One region of the Enterobacter sp. E14S genome, then DNA from elsewhere that is predicted to be linked to it. Evidence: predicted binding sites of a transcription regulator. Region 1 holds the regulator's gene; each other region holds the start of a gene.
The links. Region 1 encodes sigma-54, which starts transcription at its own class of promoters, with help from an activator protein. Its sites were predicted from a motif close to GTTGGCACANNTTTCGCTNT; they were not measured.
Positions count from the first base shown of each region.

Region 1 (7,412 bases):
GGTATCACTGTAGCGGCGGATCAGCGTATTGCGGTCTGCATCGAGGAACAGCAGCTGAGGCGAGAACGCGTCAGGCAGGTTGCTCATGGCCTGTTCGAAGATCTCTGGCGATTCAGGCATGTTACGAACGTCGATACTGACGGCGGCAGAGGTTTGTCTCTCCGCCAGCGTGCGGGCCAGGTCGGGTAACAACACGACCGGCAGGTTATCGACGCAGTAAAAACCCATGTCTTCCAGGGCGCGCAGAGCAACGGATTTCCCCGACCCTGAACGGCCACTGACAATCATCAGCACCATGTTCCGTTTCTCCTCAGGACAACAGATGTGAAGGCCATCTCCTGGTTATGCATCATCCTGATTGCCTTCTGCTTCAGTGATAATTTGATAGAGCTCTTCATCACTTTGGGCCGAGCGCAGTCGACGGCAAATGGTTTTATCGGCCAGACGTTTTGCGACCAGCGACAGCGTATGCAGATGGGTTTTCGTCTGGTCGGCAGGCACCAGCAGCGCGAAGAGGAGATCGACGGGCTGGTTATCAATGGCATCGAAGGCGATGGGTGTTTCAAGCTGCACAAACACACCAACGGCACGCAGGGTATCCTCTTCCAGTTTGCCGTGCGGGATCGCGATGCCGTTGCCAATACCGGTACTGCCCATTTTTTCACGGGTCAGAATCGCTTCGAATACCACCTGCGGCGGCAGGCCCAGCTGTTTTGCAGCCAGTTCACTGATGATCTCCAGCGCACGTTTTTTGCTCTGGCAGTGAACCGCACTGCGGGTACATTCCTGGTTAAGGACATTGCTCAGTTGAAGAGCGGAATCGTTGTTCATCATAATTTCACCTAAGCGCTAACTGTACAAATGGCCTGTTGTGTTTCACAACAGGCGTCCTGCACCCGTTAACTGCCCGGACAATTAGTGTTGTTTCAGTTTATCTTTATGTTTATTGAGCTGTCGCGCAAGCTTATCAATCAAGCCGTCGATAGCAGCGTACATGTCTTGCCCTTCCGCACTGGCATGCAGTTCACCCCCGTTAACATGCAGGGTGGCATCCGAGATATGAGTCACTTTCTCCACTTTCAACACAATATAGACCTGATTGATCCTTTCGAAATACTGCTCGAGTTTTGCAAACTTCGCGTTCACGAAGTCGCGTAAAGCCTCAGTAATTTCGACGTTTTGTCCAGTGATGTTGAGCTGCATAGTGTCTTCCTTATCGGTTGTGTCAGACCAGCTGTTTACGCTGGTTGGACGGCGGAATGGATAAAGACTCTCGATACTTCGCAACAGTACGACGTGCCACCATAATACCCTGATCGGACAGCATGGTGGTTAACTTACTGTCGCTTAGTGGCTTCGCGGGGTTTTCCGCGGCGATCAACTTCTTCACCAGGGCACGAATGGCCGTTGACGACGCTTCGCCGCCGCCCTCGGTATTCACATGGCTGGAGAAGAAATACTTAAGCTCAAAAATACCGCGTGGACTGTGCAGATACTTCTGCGTGGTGACACGGGAAATGGTTGATTCATGCATCTCGACGGCCTGGGCGATATCCGCCAGTACCATCGGTTTCATATACTCTTCGCCCTGCTCAAAGAACGCCTGCTGCTGTTCGACAATACAGCGGCTGACGCGCAGCAGCGTATCATTTCGGCTCTCCAGACTTTTGATCAGCCATCGCGCTTCCTGAAGATTGCTACGAATATATTGATTGTCGGAGTCGTTACGCGCGCTGGTGCACATGGAGGCATACTGCTGGTTGATTTGCAGGCGAGGGATGCTGTCTGAATTCAGTTCAACGACCCAGCGGTCATTGTGTTTTCTGACCAGCACGTCCGGGATGACGTACTCGGGCTCGCTGGTTTGGATCGACTGTCCCGGACGCGGATCGAGTGACTGGATCAGATTCACCGCTTCTTTCAGCACCTCTTCCTTCAGGCGCGTAACGCGCATAAGGCTGCGGAAATCGTGGTTGGCCAACAGATCCAGATGATCGCTGATGATTAAACGCGCCTCGTCGAGCCATGGCGTCTCTTTGCTGAACTGAGAAAGCTGGATCAGCAGGCAGTCGCGCAGATCTTTTGCGGCCACGCCTACCGGATCGAAACGCTGGATGCGCTTCAGTACGGCTTCGACTTCCTCAAGCTCAATCTCTTCGTCGCCCATGCTTTCCAGGATATCGTCCAGCGTGACGGTCAAATAGCCGGTGTCGTCAACGGCATCGACAATTGAGGTGGCAATCGCGCGGTCGGTATCGGAGAAGGGGGTAAGTTCCACCTGCCACATCAGGTAATCCTGCAGCGACTGGGTGGTTTCTCCCTGATAGACCGGTAGCTCATCATCCTGGTAGTCTGCACGCGTACCGGAAGGGGTTCCGGCGGTGTAGATTTCATCCCAGCTGGCATCCAGCGGTAGCTCGTCGGGCATCTCTTTTTGTTCGAGTGCATCCGCGGTGTCGAGCGCTTCTGTATCCTGTGACTGCTGAGTATCTACCTCGTCATGAAGATCGGTTTGTTCCAGCAGGGGGTTGCTGTCCAGCGCCTGCTGGAGTTCCTGCTGAAGTTCTAACGTGGACAGTTGCAACAGGCGAATTGCCTGCTGTAGCTGCGGCGTCATTGCCAGTTGTTGGCTGAGCCTTAATTGCAAACCTTGCTTCATGTTCAGAGCGTTTTTCTCCGGTTCGGCGTTACGTTACCTCTACCCTATCAGAGTCTGAAGTCTTCCCCAAGATAGACGCGCTTAACATGATCGTCTTCGAGGATCTGCTGCGGCGTACCGTGGGCGATCAGATTGCCCTGGCTCACAATATACGCGCGTTCACACACGGCCAGCGTTTCACGGACGTTGTGGTCGGTGATCAGTACGCCAAGCCCGCTGTCACGCAGGTGTTCAATGATGCGTTTGATATCGATAACCGAGATCGGGTCAACGCCGGCAAACGGTTCATCCAGAAGGATAAATTTCGGGTTTGCGGCCAGCGCACGCGCAATCTCAACGCGACGGCGTTCCCCCCCGGAGAGTGCCTGACCGAGGCTGTCGCGCAGATGCTCAATGTGGAACTCTTCCATCAACTCGTTGGCACGATCCTGACGCTGTTCGCTGGTCAGATCGTTACGAATTTCCAGGACCGCCATCAGGTTATCGTAAACGCTAAGACGACGGAAAATGGAGGCTTCCTGCGGCAGGTAGCCGATCCCGCGACGCGCGCGCGCGTGCAGCGGCAGAAGGCTGATGTCTTCATCGTCAATGATAATGTTGCCGGCATCGCGCGGCACAATGCCAACGACCATGTAGAAAGTGGTGGTTTTACCCGCACCGTTAGGGCCAAGCAGCCCCACGATTTCGCCGGAGTTGACGGTCAGACTGACATCTTCTACGACACGGCGGCCCTTGTAGGCCTTCGCGAGATTTTTTGCAGTTAATGTTGCCATAACGAATTAGTTACTCTTCTTCTGTGCCGGGGCCTGGCCTTTGCCTTTGTCCTGCAGCTGCGACGGAACCAGTACGGTCGTGACGCGTTTGCCTTTCTCGCTGGAGGCCTGCATTTTTTGCTCTTTCACCAGATAGGTGATCTGGTCGCCGGTAATGTTGCTGTCCAGCTGTTCCAGATACGCGTTTCCGGTCAGTATGACCAGGTCCTTCGCCAGCTCATAGTGCATATGCGAAGCGCGGCCTTTCACCGGTTTGCCGTTGTCCTGCATCTGGTAGAAGGTGGCCGGGTTGCCGTAACCATCAATGATCTCTTTGCCCTGCTCGCCACCCGGACGGGTCACGACCACTTTGTCGGCGTTAATTTTGATGGTGCCCTGAGTCATGACGACGTTACCCGTGAAGGTGACGACGTTGCCCTGCATATCGAGAGACTGGGTATCAGACTCGATATGGATCGGTTGGTCGGTATCGCCCGTTACAGCAAGCGCGGGGAGACTGGTCGCCAGCATCGCACTGGCGATAATTACTTTAAGGCTGAGTTTGTTTGTTTTGAATTTCATAGGAGGTTCTAACCTTTTCAATCAGCTCGGCGTTCTTGCTGCGTAAGTTCCCGCGCATTCTCAAACCGCTGGAATTAAATGTTGTGCCATACAGTGTGACCAGATCCTGCGAGGTCACGTCCTGGGTTACCAGGTTAATTTGGGCATTATCCGTCGTAATTTTTCGCAGTTGCGAGTCAGCGGTCAGGGCGTTGACTTCAACGTGGCCATACAGATAAAGCATACGGTCATTTGTCAGTTTTGCCCGATCTGACTTAATTGACCACGTCGGCACTTTGTCCTTATCAAATGTGGTCATGACCGGTTGGGTAAACCACGAAATACCGTCATCTGAAAAATATTCAACATGCTGGGCGATCAGGCGATAGTTCAGCGCGCCTTCCGGGCTGTAGACCACGGTGTCGCTGTGATCGCTTTTATAGGTTGGATCGTTATTGTTGACCACTTCCGTTTGCGGATCGTCGCGATCGGCAAGGTTCACGCCAATCAATACCAGTGCGACAAGCGAAAGCAAAATGATAATCCAGCGTCTGGTTTTACTCATATCGATTGCCCTTTGGCCTCATCAAGCTTGCCCTGCGCCAGCAAAAGCAGATCGCAGACTTCACGTACGGCACCGCGGCCTCCGTTGATGTGGGTAACGTAGTCAGCGCGCGGGATCAGCAGCGGATGCGCATCGGCAACGGCGATGCTCAGCCCGACTTCAGCCATCACGGGCCAGTCAATCAGATCGTCCCCGACGTAGGCTACGTTTTCCGGTGCGATAGCCAGTTTACCCAGTAAATCCTTAAACGCCGCCATCTTATCGGATTGACCCTGATACAGATGGGTAATTCCTAAGGTTTCACAGCGGTCTTCTACCAGTTTAGCTTTTCGCCCGGTGATGATAGCCACCTCAATACCCGAGGTGAGCGCGCAGCGGATACCGTAGCCGTCGCGAACGTTAAACGCTTTCAGCTCTTCACCATTATTGCCCATGTAAATCAGGCCATCGGAAAGTACGCCATCCACGTCCAGGATGAGCAGACGAATGTTTTCCGCCTTTGCCATCATCTGGGTACTGACCGGTCCATAACAGGTTGCAAGGGATGCACCCGCATTACTCATTGTTTTATCCTTCATTACACTACGCCTGCGCGCAGCAGATCATGCATATGTACCACACCCAGCAACTGGTCGCCATCGGCAACCATCACTGAGGTAATGTGGCGGGACTGCATCAGGTTCAGCACATCCACGGCCAGCGTACCCGGACGGACGCGGATACCGCCCGGCGTCATCACATCGGCAATGCCGAGCGTGCGGACATCTACACCCATGTCGAACACGCGGCGCAGGTCGCCATCGGTGAAGATCCCCTGAATTTTCATCAGATCGTCGCACACGACCGTCATACCCAAATTCTTACGGGTGATTTCCAGCAGCGCATCACGCAGGGAGGCTTCTTTACTGACGTGAGGGATCTCATCCCCGGTGTGCATAATATCGTTTACCCGAAGCAGAAGCTTGCGCCCCAGCGCGCCGCCCGGGTGGGAAAGCGCGAAATCTTCCGGCGTAAAACCGCGGGCTTCGAGCAGCGCGACGGCAAGCGCATCACCCATGACCAGCGCGGCGGTGGTGCTGGACGTCGGCGCCAGGCCGAGCGGACAGGCTTCCTTGGGCACTTTCACGCACAGGTGAATATCGGCCGCCCGCGCCATGCTGCTTTCCGGACGGCTGGTCATGCAAATAAGCGGCACCTGCAGTCGCTTCAGTACCGGAATCAGCGCCAGAATTTCATTGGACTCCCCGGAGTTGGACAGCGCGATGACGATATCCTGCGGCGTGACCATACCCAGGTCACCGTGCGCGGCTTCCCCCGGATGTACAAAGAAGGAAGAGGTTCCGGTGCTGGCAAACGTTGCCGCCATTTTGCGTCCAATGTGGCCGGACTTACCCATCCCCATCACCACGACTTTGCCGGCACAGTAGAACATCTTCTCACATGCCAGACTAAAATCCTGATTAATGTACTGATCTAACTGCGCCAGACCTTCACGTTCAATCTCCAGAACCTCTTTGCCTGCTTTCTGAAAGTCAAAACCCGGCTGCAATTCTATTTGCGACATAATGCGTTTCCGTTTACCCAGAGAGAAGAGGCGAGAGCCAGTACAGCATCGCCATCCATACGATAAATCCACCCGTCAGCAGCGCGCCTGCGCCTTTGCCGATCTGTCGTTGCCGCCGCCAGCAGAGCAGGGCAAATATCACGCTGACCAATAACATCACGCCATAGTCGCGTGAGAACGCCAGGGGATTAAAGGGCCCTGGCGTAATCAGGGCCGGCAGGCCCATCACAATGGCGATATTAAATATGTTGGAACCGATGATATTACCTATGGCAATGTCATCCTCACCTTTACGAGCCCCCGCAATGGCCGTGGCCAGCTCCGGCAGGCTGGTGCCGATGGCGATCACCGTCAGGCCAATGGTCAGTTCACTGATGGCGAAATAGTTCGCCAGCACCGTCGCGTTATCCACGACCATGCGCGTTGCCATCGGCATGATGATCAGCGCAACGCCAAGCCAGAGCAGGGCAACAGGCAGCGTGCCTTCTCGCGGCAGTTCGGCGACCTGCTCCCGCGTGAGGCTATCCTGACCCTGCTTCTCAGCCAGACGGGCGATTTTAACACTATACAGCAGCCAAATAACGGCCAGAGCCAGCAGGAAAATGCCGTCGCTGTAGCTCAGCACACCATCGTAAAATACGCAGCCTGCCAGCAGGCTTACGATTAACATTAGCGGCAATTCGCGGCGCAGAACATCAGAATGCACGCGAAATGGATGGAGCAGTGCGGCCAGGCCTAAAATCAAGAGTATATTAACGATGTTGGAGCCAATCGCGGTACCTACTGCCAGGTCTAACTGACCATGCAGCGATGCCGAGACAGAGACGATGATTTCAGGAAGTGACGTTCCCACACTGACAACGGTCATCCCGATGACGACAGGCGGTACGCCCGTCAGGCGACACAGGATAGATGCAGCAAACACTAAACGGTCAGCACTGTAGACCACCAAAAGTAAACCAATTATTAACAGTGCTGTTGCTAAAAGCATCAAAAGTCCTTTCTTCAGGTATACTCGTCGGTCCATCGCACGGGAATGGCTGGACTGCATACAGTCTGAGGCGTAACGAATTCCTAATTTTGACTTTATGCGCCGGAAAAGTAAAACAAATGCCAGCTTTCGCTAACCTCAACGGCTATTATTCTGTAAAAATGCAGAGTTGAGGGCTGATTCAGGCGGCATGCCTTAACGTGAGCAGGGTAATAAAGGAACCATAAATGAGCCAAACGATGGCGAATTTAGTCGATGTTCGCGGCGTGAGTTTTTCTCGCGCCAACAGATTGATATTTGATGATATTTCGTTGACCGTA
Region 1 is NZ_JBVODQ010000006.1:123,214-130,625, reverse strand. Features, by position in the region: gene rapZ (RNase adapter RapZ) at 1-297, opposite strand, end outside; gene ptsN (PTS IIA-like nitrogen regulatory protein PtsN) at 343-834, opposite strand; gene hpf (ribosome hibernation promoting factor) at 916-1,203, opposite strand; gene rpoN (RNA polymerase factor sigma-54) at 1,226-2,659, opposite strand; gene lptB (LPS export ABC transporter ATP-binding protein) at 2,707-3,432, opposite strand; gene lptA (lipopolysaccharide ABC transporter substrate-binding protein LptA) at 3,439-3,993, opposite strand; gene lptC (LPS export ABC transporter periplasmic protein LptC) at 3,962-4,537, opposite strand; gene kdsC (3-deoxy-manno-octulosonate-8-phosphatase KdsC) at 4,534-5,100, opposite strand; gene kdsD (arabinose-5-phosphate isomerase KdsD) at 5,115-6,101, opposite strand; gene ACZ6J2_RS14425 (calcium/sodium antiporter) at 6,115-7,092, opposite strand; gene mlaF (phospholipid ABC transporter ATP-binding protein MlaF) at 7,320-7,412, shown strand, end outside.

Region 2 (7,412 bases), on a different contig from region 1:
AGACATTAATTCCTGAATCATTATAACTCATAGCCGCTGATATTTAGCGGCTATTTCCACCCTGCAAGAGACCAGATATGTTTCGCAAGGAAGCTATTGAATATCAGAGTACCCGGTGGGAAGGGAAAGCCGTTCTTCTGCCGGGCATCCCTTTTGCTTTTATCATATTGCTCAGCATTGTTTTTATTGCTTCCATTTCTATTTTTATTACCAAAGGTTCCTATACCCGTCGCGTCATCGTTCACGGTGAGGTAACCACTTTCCCTGGCTCAGTGAATATCTCTGCATCAATGCAGGGTACAGTCGTGAAGAGTTTTGTTAATGAAGGCGATCGCGTAAAAAAAGGTGACGCCCTCTTTCTCATTCATTCGGGTGTATCGACGCAATCAGGCCTGGTTGATGAAAATAAAAAAAAGGAGATCGCGCTACAGATAAACAGTATCAGCGTAATGATGGCAAATTTGAACGCTTCAAAAAAACGTACTCTCGCTGCGCTAACAACTCAAAAAGATCATTATCAGTCCAGTTTTAATACCTCATCTGGGTTACTCGTGCAGGCTGAACGGGAACTGAATCAGATTGAGAAGAACGTTAACGATTACCGTAGTTATCAGGAAAAAGGTCTGGTCACCAAAGACCAGATGAGCAGTCAAAACGCACTACTCTATCAACAGCAGAGCAATGTTTCTGACCTGGTCGCCAGAAAATCACAAGACCAGGTTCAGGTCGATACGCTCAATCAGCAGATCCAGTCCCAGGGCGCCGATTATGACCATCAGATTTACCAGCTTGAGCAACAAAAATACGAGCTGGAAAAAGAAAAGTTAAATACAGAAGCGGAAGGTAATTATGTCATCGAGGCAACAGCAGATGGCTTAATCGACTCCATCAATACGGCGCAAGGTAAGATGATCGGCGCAGGCGATGTACTGGCGCGAGTTCAGCAGAATATCCATTCACCATGCTATCTCGAAACCTGGGTTCCCGATGAAGTTCTTCCTTATCTGGCGATTGGCCAGCGCGTTAATGTCAGTTACGACGCCTTTCCTTATGAAAAATTTGGTCAGTTCAGGGCATCAATATCAGCAATATCCAGGCTTCCGGCATCGAAGCCAGAACTCCTGTCAAAACAGACCATCGCACACGAATTCTATGACGATAAAAAGTCCTGGTACAAAATCATGATCAAACCTGACCTACAGTCTGTGCAAGTTCATGGAAAACAACTCTCACTGAGCCAGGGAGCCAAAGCGCAGATTTCTCTTTTCCTTGAAAAGAGACATATCTATGAGTGGTTATTATCGCCCTTTTACGAAATGAAAATGAGCGTAACGGACGCGGGTAATGAATAAACTTTATACACTTGAGACGCTGCTGCGCAAGTTGGATTTGAGGATATTTAAACGCATCCCAGTTGTCTTTCAAACTGAAGCGTCCGAATGTGGCCTGGCCTGTCTTTCAATGATATGCAGTTTTTATGGCAAGCAGGTCGATCTACTGCAACTCCGGCAACAATTCAATTTGTCATCACGTGGGGTCAACCTCCATGCGATAAAAGCAATTGCCAGTGAACTGGAGATGTCGTCACGCGCATTGTCCGTGGACCTTCAGGAATTACATGCCGTGCGTAAGCCCTGCATATTGCATTGGGATTTTAACCATTTTGTCGTACTAATTAAGGTCGATAAGAACAGCGCGGTGATCCACGACCCTGCGTTTGGACGACGGGTGATTAGCATGCCTGAATTGTCCCAACATTTTACTGGTGTTGTGCTTGAGGTATGGCCGGGAACCACTTTCTCAGTTCAAAAGAAGCAAAACAGGTTAAAAGCCACCACATTATTAAAGAATGTCAATGGACTGATGACATCACTGGCGAAGATATTTTTCTTATCGCTGGTGATTGAGTTAATCAGCCTGCTGTTGCCTGTGGGAACACAATTAGTCACGGATAATGTCATTGCATCCGGAGATTACGGTTTACTTAATATCATCTGTCTTGGGCTGTTTATTCTGATTCTGTTACGTTTGACGGTCAGTGTCATACGCTCCTGGAGCACGCTGATACTGGGAACACTCATCGACGTCCAATGGAGTTTTAGCCTCTTTTCTCACCTTATTAAGCTACCAACCACCTATTTTGAAAGACGCAAACTGGGAGACATTCAGTCTCGTTTCCACTCGCTTGATGCTATACGGGCCACTTTTACCACAGGTTTAACTGGTAGCATTATTGATACGCTAATGCTCATGGGTTTGCTGGTAATGATGTTTTTATACAACCTTCAGCTCAGCATGATAGTGGTCTCTTTTACCGCAATATACACCTTCATTCGGTTTGCTACCTATCGATACTATCGCCAGTTATCCGAAGAAGAGTTAATCAAGGAAGCACGTCTTAATTCTTATTTTATGGAAACCCTGTACGGTATCGCGACGATTAAGATTCAGGGGATGACTGACCTGAGAATTAATAACTGGTTTAATCTTTTTTCAGATAAGGTCAATACCGGCATTCGTTTGACGCGAATGGATCTCTTCTTTGGTGGTGTCGTCTCTTTTATCGCTGCCTGCGACCAAATTGTTATCCTGTGGGTTAGCGGCAGGCTGATGATGGATAGTCATTTAACCATCGGTATGTTTATCGCGTTTAATACCTTCAGGAGTCAGTTCTATGACCGAATAAATGCCCTGATCAACTTTATCATTCAGCTGAAGCTCATCAACTTACATAATGAACGCGTTGCCGATATTGCGCTGCAGGAAGCATCTTCTTCAACGGCCACCAGCCCGCTGCGTTTACCACACGGAGCCTTAACGCTCGAAACTCAGGATCTGACCTACCGTTATGATAACCATGCGGACCCTATATTCAGCAAACTGAATCTGACCATTCATGCCGGGGAGAGTATTGCTATTACGGGCGTATCGGGTGCAGGTAAAAGCACCTTGATGAAAGTGTTGTGCGGTTTATTCGAACCGTCGAACGGCTGCGTCCGAATTAATGGCATTGATATTAAGCAACTTGGTTTTGAGCATTATGCTGAACGCATTGCCTGTATCATGCAGGAAGATAAGTTGTTTTCAGGCTCTATCAAAGAGAATATCGCCGGTTTTCGACCTGACATTGACGAGCAGTGGATGGTGCAATGCGCCATCGCAAGCCATATTCATAATGACATTTTAAAGCTACCAATGGGTTACGAGACACTGATTGGTGAACTTGGGGAAGGGTTGTCCGGGGGTCAAAAACAGCGGATTTATATTGCCCGGGCATTATACCGCAAACCGGGTATTTTATTCATGGACGAGGCGACCAGCCACCTTGATAAAACCAGTGAAAGTCAGGTCAATCAGTCTATACAGGAGATGAACATCACCAGGATTATTATCGCGCATCGCGAAACCACGATTGCATCGGCAGATCGGGTGTTCGTGATAAATGGAGCAGAGTTACCCTAATCCGTGAATTTCGCAGGAAAGAGATAGCTTCGGGACATAACGCCCCAGGTAATGAAGAATTCTGGCGATCATCGAATAAAAAAGCCGCTGAGAGATCAGCGGCTTTTTAGTTGCCGGGTGGCGCTCACGCTTACCCGGCCTACGGATTGACCGTATTACTCTTCTTTCGCACCGCGCATAGCACGTTTACGATCGTTCTCGGTCAGGTGACGTTTACGGATACGAATTGACTGTGGAGTCACTTCTACCAGTTCGTCATCATCAATGAATTCCAGAGCCTGCTCCAGCGTCATCTTGATCGGTGGAACCAGAACCGTTGCTTCGTCAGTACCGGACGCACGCATGTTGGTCAGTTTCTTACCGGTCAGGCAGTTTACGGTCAGGTCGTTAGAACGACTGTGAATACCGATGATCTGGCCTTCGTAAACTTCAGCACCGTGACCCAGGAACAGCTTACCGCGATCCTGCAGACCGAACAGCGCAAACGCAACCGCTTTACCCTGACCGTTGGAGATCAGCACGCCGTTGTTACGCTGGCCCACTTCGCCCGGACGAACGTCGTCGTAGTGGCTGAAGGTGGAGTACAGCAGACCGGTACCGGAGGTCATGGTCATGAACTCTGAACGGAAGCCGATCAGACCACGGCTTGGGATCACGTAGTCGAGACGTACGCGGCCTTTGCCATCTGGATTCATGTTTTTCAGGTCGCCTTTACGCTCACCCAGAGCCTGCATCACAGAACCCTGGTGCTGCTCTTCAACGTCCAGCGTTACGTTTTCGAACGGCTCTTGTTTACGGCCGTCGATCTCGCGGAAGATTACTTTCGGACGGGAAACCGCCATTTCGAAACCTTCACGACGCATGTTCTCAATCAGAACAGACAGGTGCAGCTCACCACGACCAGAAACGCGGAATGCATCAGCATCTTCGGTTTCTTCAACGCGCAGCGCAACATTGTGCACCAGCTCTTTGTTCAGGCGGTCAAGGATCTGACGAGAGGTAACGAATTTACCTTCTTTACCACAGAACGGAGAGGTGTTGACGTTGAAGAACATGGATACGGTTGGTTCATCAACGGACAGGGCTGGCAGCGCTTCGACGTTCTGCGGATCGCAGATGGTGTCGGAGATGTTCAGTTCACCCAGACCGGTGATAGCGATGATGTCGCCCGCTTCCGCAACGTCACTCTCGATACGCTCAAGACCCAGGTGAGTCAGTACTTTACCGACTTTACCGTTACGGGTTTTGCCTTCGCTATCGATGATAGTAACCTGCTGGTTAGGCTTCACTTTACCGCGCTTGATACGACCAATGCCGATTACGCCAACGTAGTTGTTGTAGTCGAGCTGAGAGATCTGCATCTGCAGGGTGCCGTCGAGATCGACGTTTGGCGCAGGAACACGGTCAACAATCGCCTGATACAGCGGGGTCATGTCTTCAGCCATGTCTTCGTGGTCCAGACCTGCGATACCGTTCAGCGCAGATGCGTAAACGATAGGGAAGTCCAGCTGCTCGTCGGTCGCGTCGAGGTTAACGAACAGGTCGAAGACCTGGTCAACAACCCAGTCAGGACGCGCGCCAGGGCGGTCAACTTTGTTGATAACAACGATTGGCTTCAGACCATGGGCAAAAGCTTTTTTGGTCACGAAGCGCGTCTGTGGCATTGGGCCATCCATTGCGTCAACGACCAGCAGAACGGAGTCTACCATGGACATTACACGTTCAACTTCACCACCGAAGTCGGCGTGCCCTGGGGTATCAACGATGTTGATACGGTAGTCATTCCATTTAATCGCGGTGTTTTTCGCGAGGATGGTAATCCCACGCTCTTTCTCCAAATCGTTGGAGTCCATCACGCGTTCTTGGGTTTCGGCACGCGCATCAAACGTACCGGATTGCTGCAGCAGCTTGTCAACCAGGGTAGTTTTACCATGGTCTACGTGCGCGATGATGGCGATGTTACGCAAATTTTCGATCACAACTTTGCCTCAGGCATTTAGAAATAGCGCGTTATTGTACACGGATTAATCGCACTACAAAACAGGATCACAAACATCCCCCGCAAACAAGTATTGCAGAGATGCTTTGTGATCGCTTTCACGGAGCGGTAAAAGGGCACTTTAACGTAAATTGCACCAATATGGTGCTCAATGTTCACATTGAAGCACTATACTGGTGCAACAAATCCATTGTGGTGCAGCCCTTTTGCACTATGGTGCGCATGATAACGCCTTTTTGGGGTGATTTAAAAGTTGGCACAGATTTCGCTTTATAAAAAATACATGGCACCAGCCAGTACAAACAGAAATTGAAGACCTCGTTACCACGACGACAATGACCAATCTGGAGAGTTAAGTATGTCCGCTGAACACGTTTTGACGATGCTGAACGAACATGAAGTGAAGTTTGTTGATCTGCGCTTCACCGATACCAAAGGTAAAGAACAGCACGTCACAATCCCTGCTCATCAGGTGAACGCCGAATTCTTTGAAGAAGGCAAAATGTTTGACGGCTCCTCCATTGGTGGCTGGAAAGGCATTAACGAATCCGACATGGTTCTGATGCCAGATGCGACCACTGCGGTCATTGATCCATTCTTCGAAGAACCAACCCTGATCATCCGTTGCGACATCCTCGAGCCAGGCACGCTGCAGGGCTACGACCGCGACCCACGTTCTATCGCGAAACGCGCTGAAGAGTACCTGCGTTCTACCGGCATCGCAGACACCGTTCTGTTCGGGCCAGAGCCAGAATTCTTCCTGTTCGATGACATCCGCTTCGGTGCCTCTATTTCCGGCTCCCACGTGGCTATCGACGACATCGAAGGTGCATGGAACTCTTCCACAAAATACGAAGGCGGTAACAAAGGTCACCGTCCTGGCGTGAAAGGCGGTTACTTCCCGGTTCCTCCGGTCGACTCTGCACAGGACATCCGTTCCACCATGTGTCTGGTGATGGAAGAGATGGGCCTGGTTGTTGAAGCTCACCACCACGAAGTGGCGACTGCTGGTCAGAACGAAGTGGCAACCCGCTTCAACACCATGACCAAAAAAGCGGACGAAATTCAGATCTACAAATACGTTGTGCACAACGTTGCGCACCGTTTCGGTAAAACCGCGACCTTCATGCCAAAACCAATGTTTGGCGATAACGGTTCCGGTATGCACTGCCATATGTCTCTGTCCAAGAACGGTACCAACCTGTTCTCTGGCGACAAATATGCCGGTCTGTCCGAGCAGGCGCTGTATTACATCGGTGGTGTTATCAAACACGCTAAAGCGATCAATGCCCTGGCGAACCCAACCACGAACTCCTACAAGCGTCTGGTCCCGGGCTACGAAGCGCCAGTGATGCTGGCCTACTCTGCACGTAACCGTTCTGCTTCTATCCGTATTCCGGTGGTGGCTTCTCCTAAAGCACGTCGTATCGAAGTTCGCTTCCCGGACCCAGCGGCTAACCCATACCTGTGCTTCGCAGCACTGCTGATGGCCGGTCTGGACGGTATCAAGAACAAGATCCACCCGGGCGAAGCGATGGACAAAAACCTGTACGACCTGCCGCCAGAAGAAGCGAAAGAGATCCCACAGGTTGCTGGCTCTCTGGAAGAAGCCCTGCAGGCGCTGGACGCAGACCGCGAGTTCCTGACTGCAGGTGGCGTATTCACTGACGACGCTATCGATGCTTACATCGCCCTGCGTATGGAAGAGAACGACCGCGTGCGTATGACGCCACACCCGGTAGAGTTCGAGCTGTACTACAGCGTTTAATTAAAGTTGTTTTACCCGGCGTGATAAGCGCCGGGGGTAGTTGCCGTGGAAACTTTTAGCCCATCTCCGGATGGGCTTTTTTCTCCACCAACAACCTGATCTCACGCGCTTTTTACGCCGAAAACGCTATACTGCACTAAATTAGTGCAAACGACTCCAGGAGACTGCTGAATGGCAACTGGC
Region 2 is NZ_JBVODQ010000013.1:79,639-87,050, forward strand. Features, by position in the region: gene ACZ6J2_RS20110 (hypothetical protein) at 1-16, shown strand, start outside; gene ACZ6J2_RS20115 (HlyD family secretion protein) at 78-1,352, shown strand; gene ACZ6J2_RS20120 (peptidase domain-containing ABC transporter) at 1,345-3,462, shown strand; gene typA (ribosome-dependent GTPase TypA) at 3,618-5,441, opposite strand; gene glnA (glutamate--ammonia ligase) at 5,820-7,229, shown strand; gene glnL (nitrogen regulation protein NR(II)) at 7,401-7,412, shown strand, end outside.
Region 2: glnA (glutamate--ammonia ligase) is a predicted target of sigma-54. The motif match lies at 5,714-5,733, and genes of this name have one in related genera.

Region 3 (7,412 bases), on a different contig from region 1:
TGCCCACTCAGGATCGGCTTTGATCGGGCTGGTGATACCGTCCATGACCACGTCTTCCGGCAGGATCACCGGGAGCTGATCTTCCGGCGTTGGCATCACAGTGCCATCTTCCAGCGTCACCATTGGGATTGGCGCGCCCCAGTAACGCTGACGGGACACGCCCCAGTCGCGCAGACGGAAGTTAACTTTACGCTCGCCCACGCCCAGAGAGGCCAGCTTATCGGCGATGGCGTTGAAGCCCTCTTCGAAGCTCAGGCCGCTGAATTCACCGGAGTTGAACAGGGTGCCTTTTTCGGTCAGCGCGTGTTCGGACAGATCGGGTTCAGAACCATCGGCGGCCAGAATAACGGCTTTAATCGGCAGGCTGTATTTGGTGGCAAACTCGTAGTCGCGCTGATCGTGACCCGGAACGGCCATTACCGCGCCTGTACCGTACTCCATCAGCACGAAGTTCGCTGCCCAGACAGGAATCGCTTCGCCAGTCAGCGGATGCTTCGCATAGAAGCCTGTCGCGACGCCTTTTTTCTCCATCGTCGCCATGTCGGCTTCGGCCACTTTGGTGTTGCGGCACTCGTCGATGAAGGTCGCCAGCTCCGGATTGTTTTCCGCTGCTTTCTGCGCCAGCGGGTGACCTGCGGCTACGGCCAGGTAGGTCGCGCCCATGAAGGTGTCCGGACGGGTGGTGTAGACAGTCAGAGTCTGGTCGTAGTTCTCAACGTTGAAGGTAATCTCCACGCCTTCAGAACGGCCGATCCAGTTGCGCTGCATGGTCTTAACGGTATCTGGCCAGTGATCGAGGTTATCCAGATCGTTCAGCAGCTCATCAGCGTAAGCGGTGATTTTGATAAACCACTGTGGGATCTCTTTACGCTCAACTTTGGTGTCACAGCGCCAGCAGCAGCCGTCGATAACCTGTTCGTTCGCGAGAACGGTCTGGTCATTCGGACACCAGTTAACGGCAGAGGTCTTCTTATACACCAGGCCTTTTTTGTACAGCTCGGTGAAGAACTTCTGCTCCCAGCGATAGTATTCCGGGGTACAGGTCGCCAGCTCGCGGCTCCAGTCATAGCCAAAGCCCAGCATTTTGAGCTGGTTTTTCATGTACGCAATGTTGTCGTACGTCCACGGCGCCGGTGCGGTGTTGTTTTTGACCGCCGCGCCTTCCGCAGGAAGACCGAACGCATCCCAGCCGATAGGCTGCAGAACGTTTTTGCCCAGCATGCGCTGGTAGCGTGCAATCACATCGCCGATGGTGTAGTTACGCACATGGCCCATGTGTAGTCGACCAGAAGGATAGGGAAGCATCGACAGGCAGTAATACTTCTCTTTGCTCTCGTCTTCGGTTACTTCAAAGGTGCGCTTCTCGTCCCAGTGTTGCTGGACTTTTGATTCTATCTCTTCCGGGCGGTATTGCTCTTGCATGGCAGCCAGTGGTCCTGTTTTCAATACAGCTACAAATGTAGCCAATGGATGTGGTAATTCAGATCCGCATAGCATAGCCCAAACGCCCGCGTCAAAACAGCCTTTCGCACAAATGCGCTTTGCAGGAATTTACCGGGTCTGTGCTTCACCTGACAAAGCGGCGATGAAATAAGGTCTATTATTAGAAATAGTTACTTACCCGGGAGGCAAAATGATGAACAAGGTTGCTCAATTTTACCGCGAACTGGTGGCGACACTGACGGAACGGCTGCGTAACGGCGAGCGAGATATCGACGCGCTGGTGGAGCAAGCGCGTGCCCGCGTGACGCAAACGGGTGAGTTAACGCGAACCGAAGTGGAAGAGGTGACGCGCGCCGTGCGTCGCGATCTGGAAGAGTTCGCGCGCAGCTACCAGGAGAGTCAGGAGGAGGTCACGGACAGCGTTTTTATGCGGGTGATTAAAGAAAGCCTGTGGCAAGAGCTGGCCGACATCACGGATAAAACGCAGCTGGAGTGGCGTGAGGTCTTTCAGGATTTGAACCATCACGGTGTTTATCACAGTGGTGAGGTGGTCGGCTTGGGAAATCTGGTGTGCGAGAATTGCCACCACCATATTGCGGTATATACGCCGGATGTTCTACCGATGTGCCCGAAATGCGGCCACGATCAGTTCCAGCGTCGGCCGTTTGAGCCCTAAATAAAAGCAAAACTCTCAGCTCCCTCTCCCCGTGGGAGAGGGTTGGGGTGAGGGCATCAGGCCGCACTATAGTAAGCCAGCCTCTCCGCCAGCAAATCCACAAACGCCTCGCGGTCGATGTCCACCATCACCGTGGTATTCGGTTTATTCCCCGTCAGCGAGTAGTAATCCACCACCGTCATTCCCTGGGTGTATTTTCCCTGCGTCTCAACACCAACCCATCTGTCCACCGTGGTGAACATCTCCGGCTTCAGTAGCCAGGCAATGGTGCACGGGTCGTGCAGCGGCGCGCCGTGGAAGCCCCATTTCTCGGCTTTGTGATACTCCATAAAGTAGTCGAGAAGTTCGGCCACGGTTGTCGCGACCGTATTACCCACGGAGCGGAATCGCTCAATATCGTCCGCCATAATCTGCGCGCGATGGGTAACGTCCAGCCCGGCCATCACGATCGGTAAGCCGGACTGAAAGACGATTTCCGCCGCTTCCGGGTCGACAAAGATGTTGAACTCCGCCGCAGGCGTCCAGTTCCCCAGCCCCATGGCCCCGCCCATAATCACAATACGGGCAATTTTATTAAGCAGCTCAGGATGGCTGTTCAGCAGCAGCGCAACGTTGGTTTGCGGTCCGGTTGCCACCAGCGTTACCGGTTCTGCGCTTTCGCGCAGAACCTTCGCCATCAGCTCGACGGCGGTACAGTTTTGCGGCGTGAAGCCCGGCTCCGGCAGTGCCGGACCGTCCAGCCCGCTTTCACCATGAACGTTGTCGGCAATAATCAGCTCGCGCATCAGCGGCTTCACGGCCCCGCCGGCGACAGGAATATCGGTGCGTTTGAGCAGCGTGAGCATGCGCAGCACGTTGCGCAGGGTTTTGTCAGGCGTCTGGTTTCCGGCGGACGAGGTGACGGCTTTTACCTCGAGTTCAGGGGAGGCAAGAGCGAGGACGAGCGCGATCGCGTCGTCATGACCCGGATCGCAATCGAGAATAATAGGCTGTGCCATAGCGTTCTCCATACGTAGCGTTATTTTGTGACAAGGTTAACGCTGCAATGTGACGCCGACGAGAGGAACTGAGTGAAAGCGTGAAGCAGTGCGCAATCCGCAGATTGCGCACCGGGAAGGTTAGTGCAGGATTTTCGCAAGGAAATCTTTCGCACGCTCGGATTTCGGGTTAGCGAAGAACTCTTCTTTCGGTGAGTCTTCGACAATTTTCCCTTCGTCCATGAAGATCACGCGGTTGGCCACTTTTCGGGCAAAGCCCATTTCGTGGGTCACCACCATCATAGTCATCCCTTCGTGCGCCAGCTCGACCATCACGTCCAGCACTTCGTTGATCATCTCTGGATCGAGCGCCGACGTTGGCTCATCAAACAGCATTGCCACCGGATCCATACACAGCGCGCGGGCTATCGCCACACGCTGCTGTTGGCCACCAGAAAGCTGTGCCGGGAACTTATCGGCATGCGCCGAAAGCCCAACGCGTTCCAGGAGTTTCAGACCTTTCTCGCGCGACGCTTTTTTATCACGCTTCAGCACTTTTACCTGCGCCAGCGTCAGGTTCTCAATAATGGAGAGGTGAGGGAACAGCTCAAAGTGCTGGAACACCATGCCAACGTGAGAGCGAAGCTGGGCGAGGTTGGTTTTCTTTTCGTTGACTTTGGTGCCGTTGACAACGATCTCACCCTGCTGCACCGGCTCCAGTCCATTGACGGTTTTGATCAGCGTTGATTTACCGGAGCCGGACGGCCCGCACACTACCACCACGTCGCCTTTTTTCACTTCTGTGGAGCAGTCGGTCAGCACCTGAAAGTGCCCATACCATTTAGAAACATTTTTCAGGGAAATCATTATACCGTCCTTTTCTTCAGCCAGCTGACCAACAGCGACGCGCTTAAACTAATCACAAAATAGACCGCACCCGCAAAGAGCACCATCTCGACCTGCGTACCATCACGTTCACCGATGGTTGACGCGGTACGGAAGAAGTCTGCCAGACTCAGAACGTAGACCAGCGAGGTATCCTGGAACAGCACGATGCCCTGGGTCAGCAGGAGCGGAACCATGGCGCGAAACGCCTGCGGCAGAATAATGAGCTGCATGGACTGCCAGTGCGTCATCCCCAGCGCTAGCGCGGCGCTCGATTGCCCGCGGGAGATACTCTGAATGCCCGCGCGGATAATCTCCGAATAGTAAGCGGCCTCGAACATTGAGAACGCCACCATGGCGGAGATCAGACGGATATCGGTTTTCGGCGACAGCCCCAGCACGTTCTGCAGGAAGCCGGGCACAATCAGGTAAAACCACAGCAGCACCATCACCAGCGGGATGGAGCGGAACACGTTAACGTAGGCGGTCGCAAACCAGGCGAGCGGCTTAAAGCTCGACAGGCGCATAACGGCCAGCAGGGTGCCCCAGACGATACCAATGATGATGGCAATAACGGTGATTTTTAAGGTAATCACCAGGCCATCAAGCAGGTAAGGCATGGATGGAACGATAGAACTCCAGTCAAATTCGTACATTATTTGCCCCCCAGATTACCCGGCAGGCGGATTTTGCGTTCAACCAGGTTCATCACCAGCATGATGAAAGCGTTAATCAGAACATACGCGAGCGTGATCGCGGTAAAGGATTCCCACGCGTGGGCGGAATAATCCAGCAGCTTGCCCGCCTGCGCGGCCATATCCACCAGGCCGATAGTTGAGGCGATGGCCGAGTTTTTCACCAGGTTCATCATCTCAGAGGTCATCGGTGGAACGATTACGCGGTAGGCGTTAGGCAGCAGCACGTAGCGGTAGGTTTGGGGCAGCGTCAGGCCCATCGCCAGGCCAGCGTTTTTTTGTCCGCGCGGCAATGACTGAATGGCGGCACGCACCTGCTCGCAAACGCGCGCAGCGGTAAACAGCCCCAGACACATCATGGAGGAGACAAAGAATTGCACGTTCGGATCCAGCTCCGACTTGAACCACATGCCAATATTTTCCGGCAGTAGTTCCGGAATGACCAGATACCAGGTAAAGAATTGCACGATCAGCGGAACGTTACGGAACAGTTCCACATACAGGGTGCCAAGCGTTGAAAGAAAACGGTTAGGGACGGTGCGCAGAATACCGAACAGAGAACCGACAAGAAACGCGATAATCCACGCCGTTATCGATAATGCCACGGTAACCTGAAAGCCGCTCCATAGCCAGCCAAGATAGGTGGTGTTGCCGAACGGGGCTTGTTGCAGGAATATGCCCCAGTTCCAGTCTATTGACATAATAAACTCCAGAAAAAAAAGGGTAGCAGCGCTACCCTCGAAGATTGGTGAGAAGCTCATTTTTCGCGCTGAGTGGGGAACGACCACTCAACGTATAGTCTGTCCATGCTTCCCGACAATCGAGAGGGCAGGAGATCCCGCCCCTGTAGTTCTAATTAGTTAAGAGCCTTGTCATTTGGAGATTTGAACAGCGCTTTCATGTCGTCAGACAGTTCAAAATTCATGTTCAGGTTTTTTGGTGGAATTGGGTTCTTGAACCACTTGTCGAACCATTTCTCCGCTTCGCCGGAGGTCTGCACCTGAGCGATGGTGTCATCGATCAGCTTTTTGAACTGCGGATCGTCTTTACGCAGCATACAGCCGTAGGCTTCTTTGGACTGCGCGGTACCAACGATATCCCAGTTGTCTGGTTTCTTCGCTTTCGCACGTTCGCCCGCCAGCAGGGCGTCATCCATCATAAACGCGACGGCACGACCGCTTTCCAGGGTACGGAAGGAGTCGCCATGGTCTTTCGCGCTGATGATGCGCATATCCATTTTCTTCTCGTCGTTCAGCTTGTGCAGCAGCACTTCTGACGTGGTACCGGAGGTGACAACAACCGCTTTGCCTTTCAGGTCAGCGAAGTCTTTGATCTCACCGCCTTTCTTCGTCAGCAGACGGGTGCCCACGACAAAGATGGTGTCAGAGAAGGCAGCCTGTTTCTGACGCTCGAGGTTGTTAGTGGTGGAGCCACACTCGAAGTCAAAGGTGCCGTTTTGCAGCAGTGGAATACGGTTCTGTGAAGTGATTGGGATCAGCTTCACCTGCAGGTCAGGTTTGTTCAGCTTTTTCTTCACAGCTTCAACGATGGCGTTGGAGTAATCCTGTGAATAGCCCACGACTTTTTGCGTGTTGTCGTAGTAAGAGAACGGGACAGAAGATTCACGGTGGCCGACCACGATGACGCCGTTTTTGGCAATCTTGTCGAGAGTGCTGCCTGCTGCCGGCGCATCTTCAGCGTGAACCACGCCTGCAGACATTCCCATAACCAGCATTGCTGTGGCCAGTTTACGTAATTGCATACCCAACTCCTTTTTTATCAGCGCCAGAGACGCTTTGATACCCATTGTGATGTTGTTATATCTCGCGCAATGCGAGTGCAGTGTTATGCAAGCTTGTTAACATTTAGTCTGGCTTAATGTAAAGATTTTGCTGCGTTATTGTTTATTTTTGCGAAGCGCGCCGCACCATTCAGAGGCAAATATCTCCCGTTGCACCGTTTCGGTGCTACCGATGATCTACGCTGGTGCGACAAAGTTGCACGTTAAGCCAAACTGCGTTTACCTGAATAAACAAAGCAATAGGCGTGCCAGAATTGGCATTTGGAGGGAATTGTCGGGTGGCGGCTACGCCTTACCCGACCTACAGCATGGGAAAGTAGGCCGGATAAGCGTCAGCGCCACCCGGCAACAGAAGGGAAGGTTATTTCCGACGCTGACGCAGGCTCATCAGCACCGCGCCAAAGCCGAACAGCACGGTCAAAATCCACAGCGGCCAGTTGCCGGTACGAGCGTATGGCGTCAGCCCCGTGGTTGGCGTGACTTTAGTGGTCAGTACCTCACGGGTAAACTGCGGGATCATCGCCTGAATTTCACCCTGTGGACCAATCACAGCGGTGATGCCGTTGTTGGTGCTGCGCAGCAGCGGACGCGCCAGCTCCAGAGAGCGCATACGTGCCATCTGGAAGTGCTGCCACGGGCCGATTGACTTACCAAACCAGGCATCGTTGGAAATGGTCAGCAGATAGTCGGTATCCGGGCGGAAGTTATCGCGTACCTGCTCGCCGAGAATGATTTCGTAGCAGATGGCCGCCGTCAGGGCAAAGCCGTGCGCGTGCAGCTGAGGCTGTACGTACGGGCCGCGGCTGAAAGAGGACATCGGCAGGTCAAAGAACGGGGCCAGCGGGCGCAGAATCGACTCCAGCGGGACAAATTCACCAAACGGCACCAGGTGGTTCTTATTGTACCTGTCAGTGGAGTGGTAGCTGTACTCGCTG
Region 3 is NZ_JBVODQ010000003.1:490,173-497,584, reverse strand. Features, by position in the region: gene leuS (leucine--tRNA ligase) at 1-1,422, opposite strand, end outside; gene ACZ6J2_RS10535 (zinc ribbon-containing protein) at 1,637-2,119, shown strand; gene rihA (pyrimidine-specific ribonucleoside hydrolase RihA) at 2,176-3,117, opposite strand; gene ACZ6J2_RS10525 (amino acid ABC transporter ATP-binding protein) at 3,238-3,963, opposite strand; gene gltK (glutamate/aspartate ABC transporter permease GltK) at 3,963-4,637, opposite strand; gene ACZ6J2_RS10515 (amino acid ABC transporter permease) at 4,637-5,377, opposite strand; gene ACZ6J2_RS10510 (amino acid ABC transporter substrate-binding protein) at 5,533-6,438, opposite strand; gene lnt (apolipoprotein N-acyltransferase) at 6,839-7,412, opposite strand, start outside.
Region 3: ACZ6J2_RS10510 (amino acid ABC transporter substrate-binding protein) is a predicted target of sigma-54. The motif match lies at 6,711-6,730, and genes of this name have one in related genera.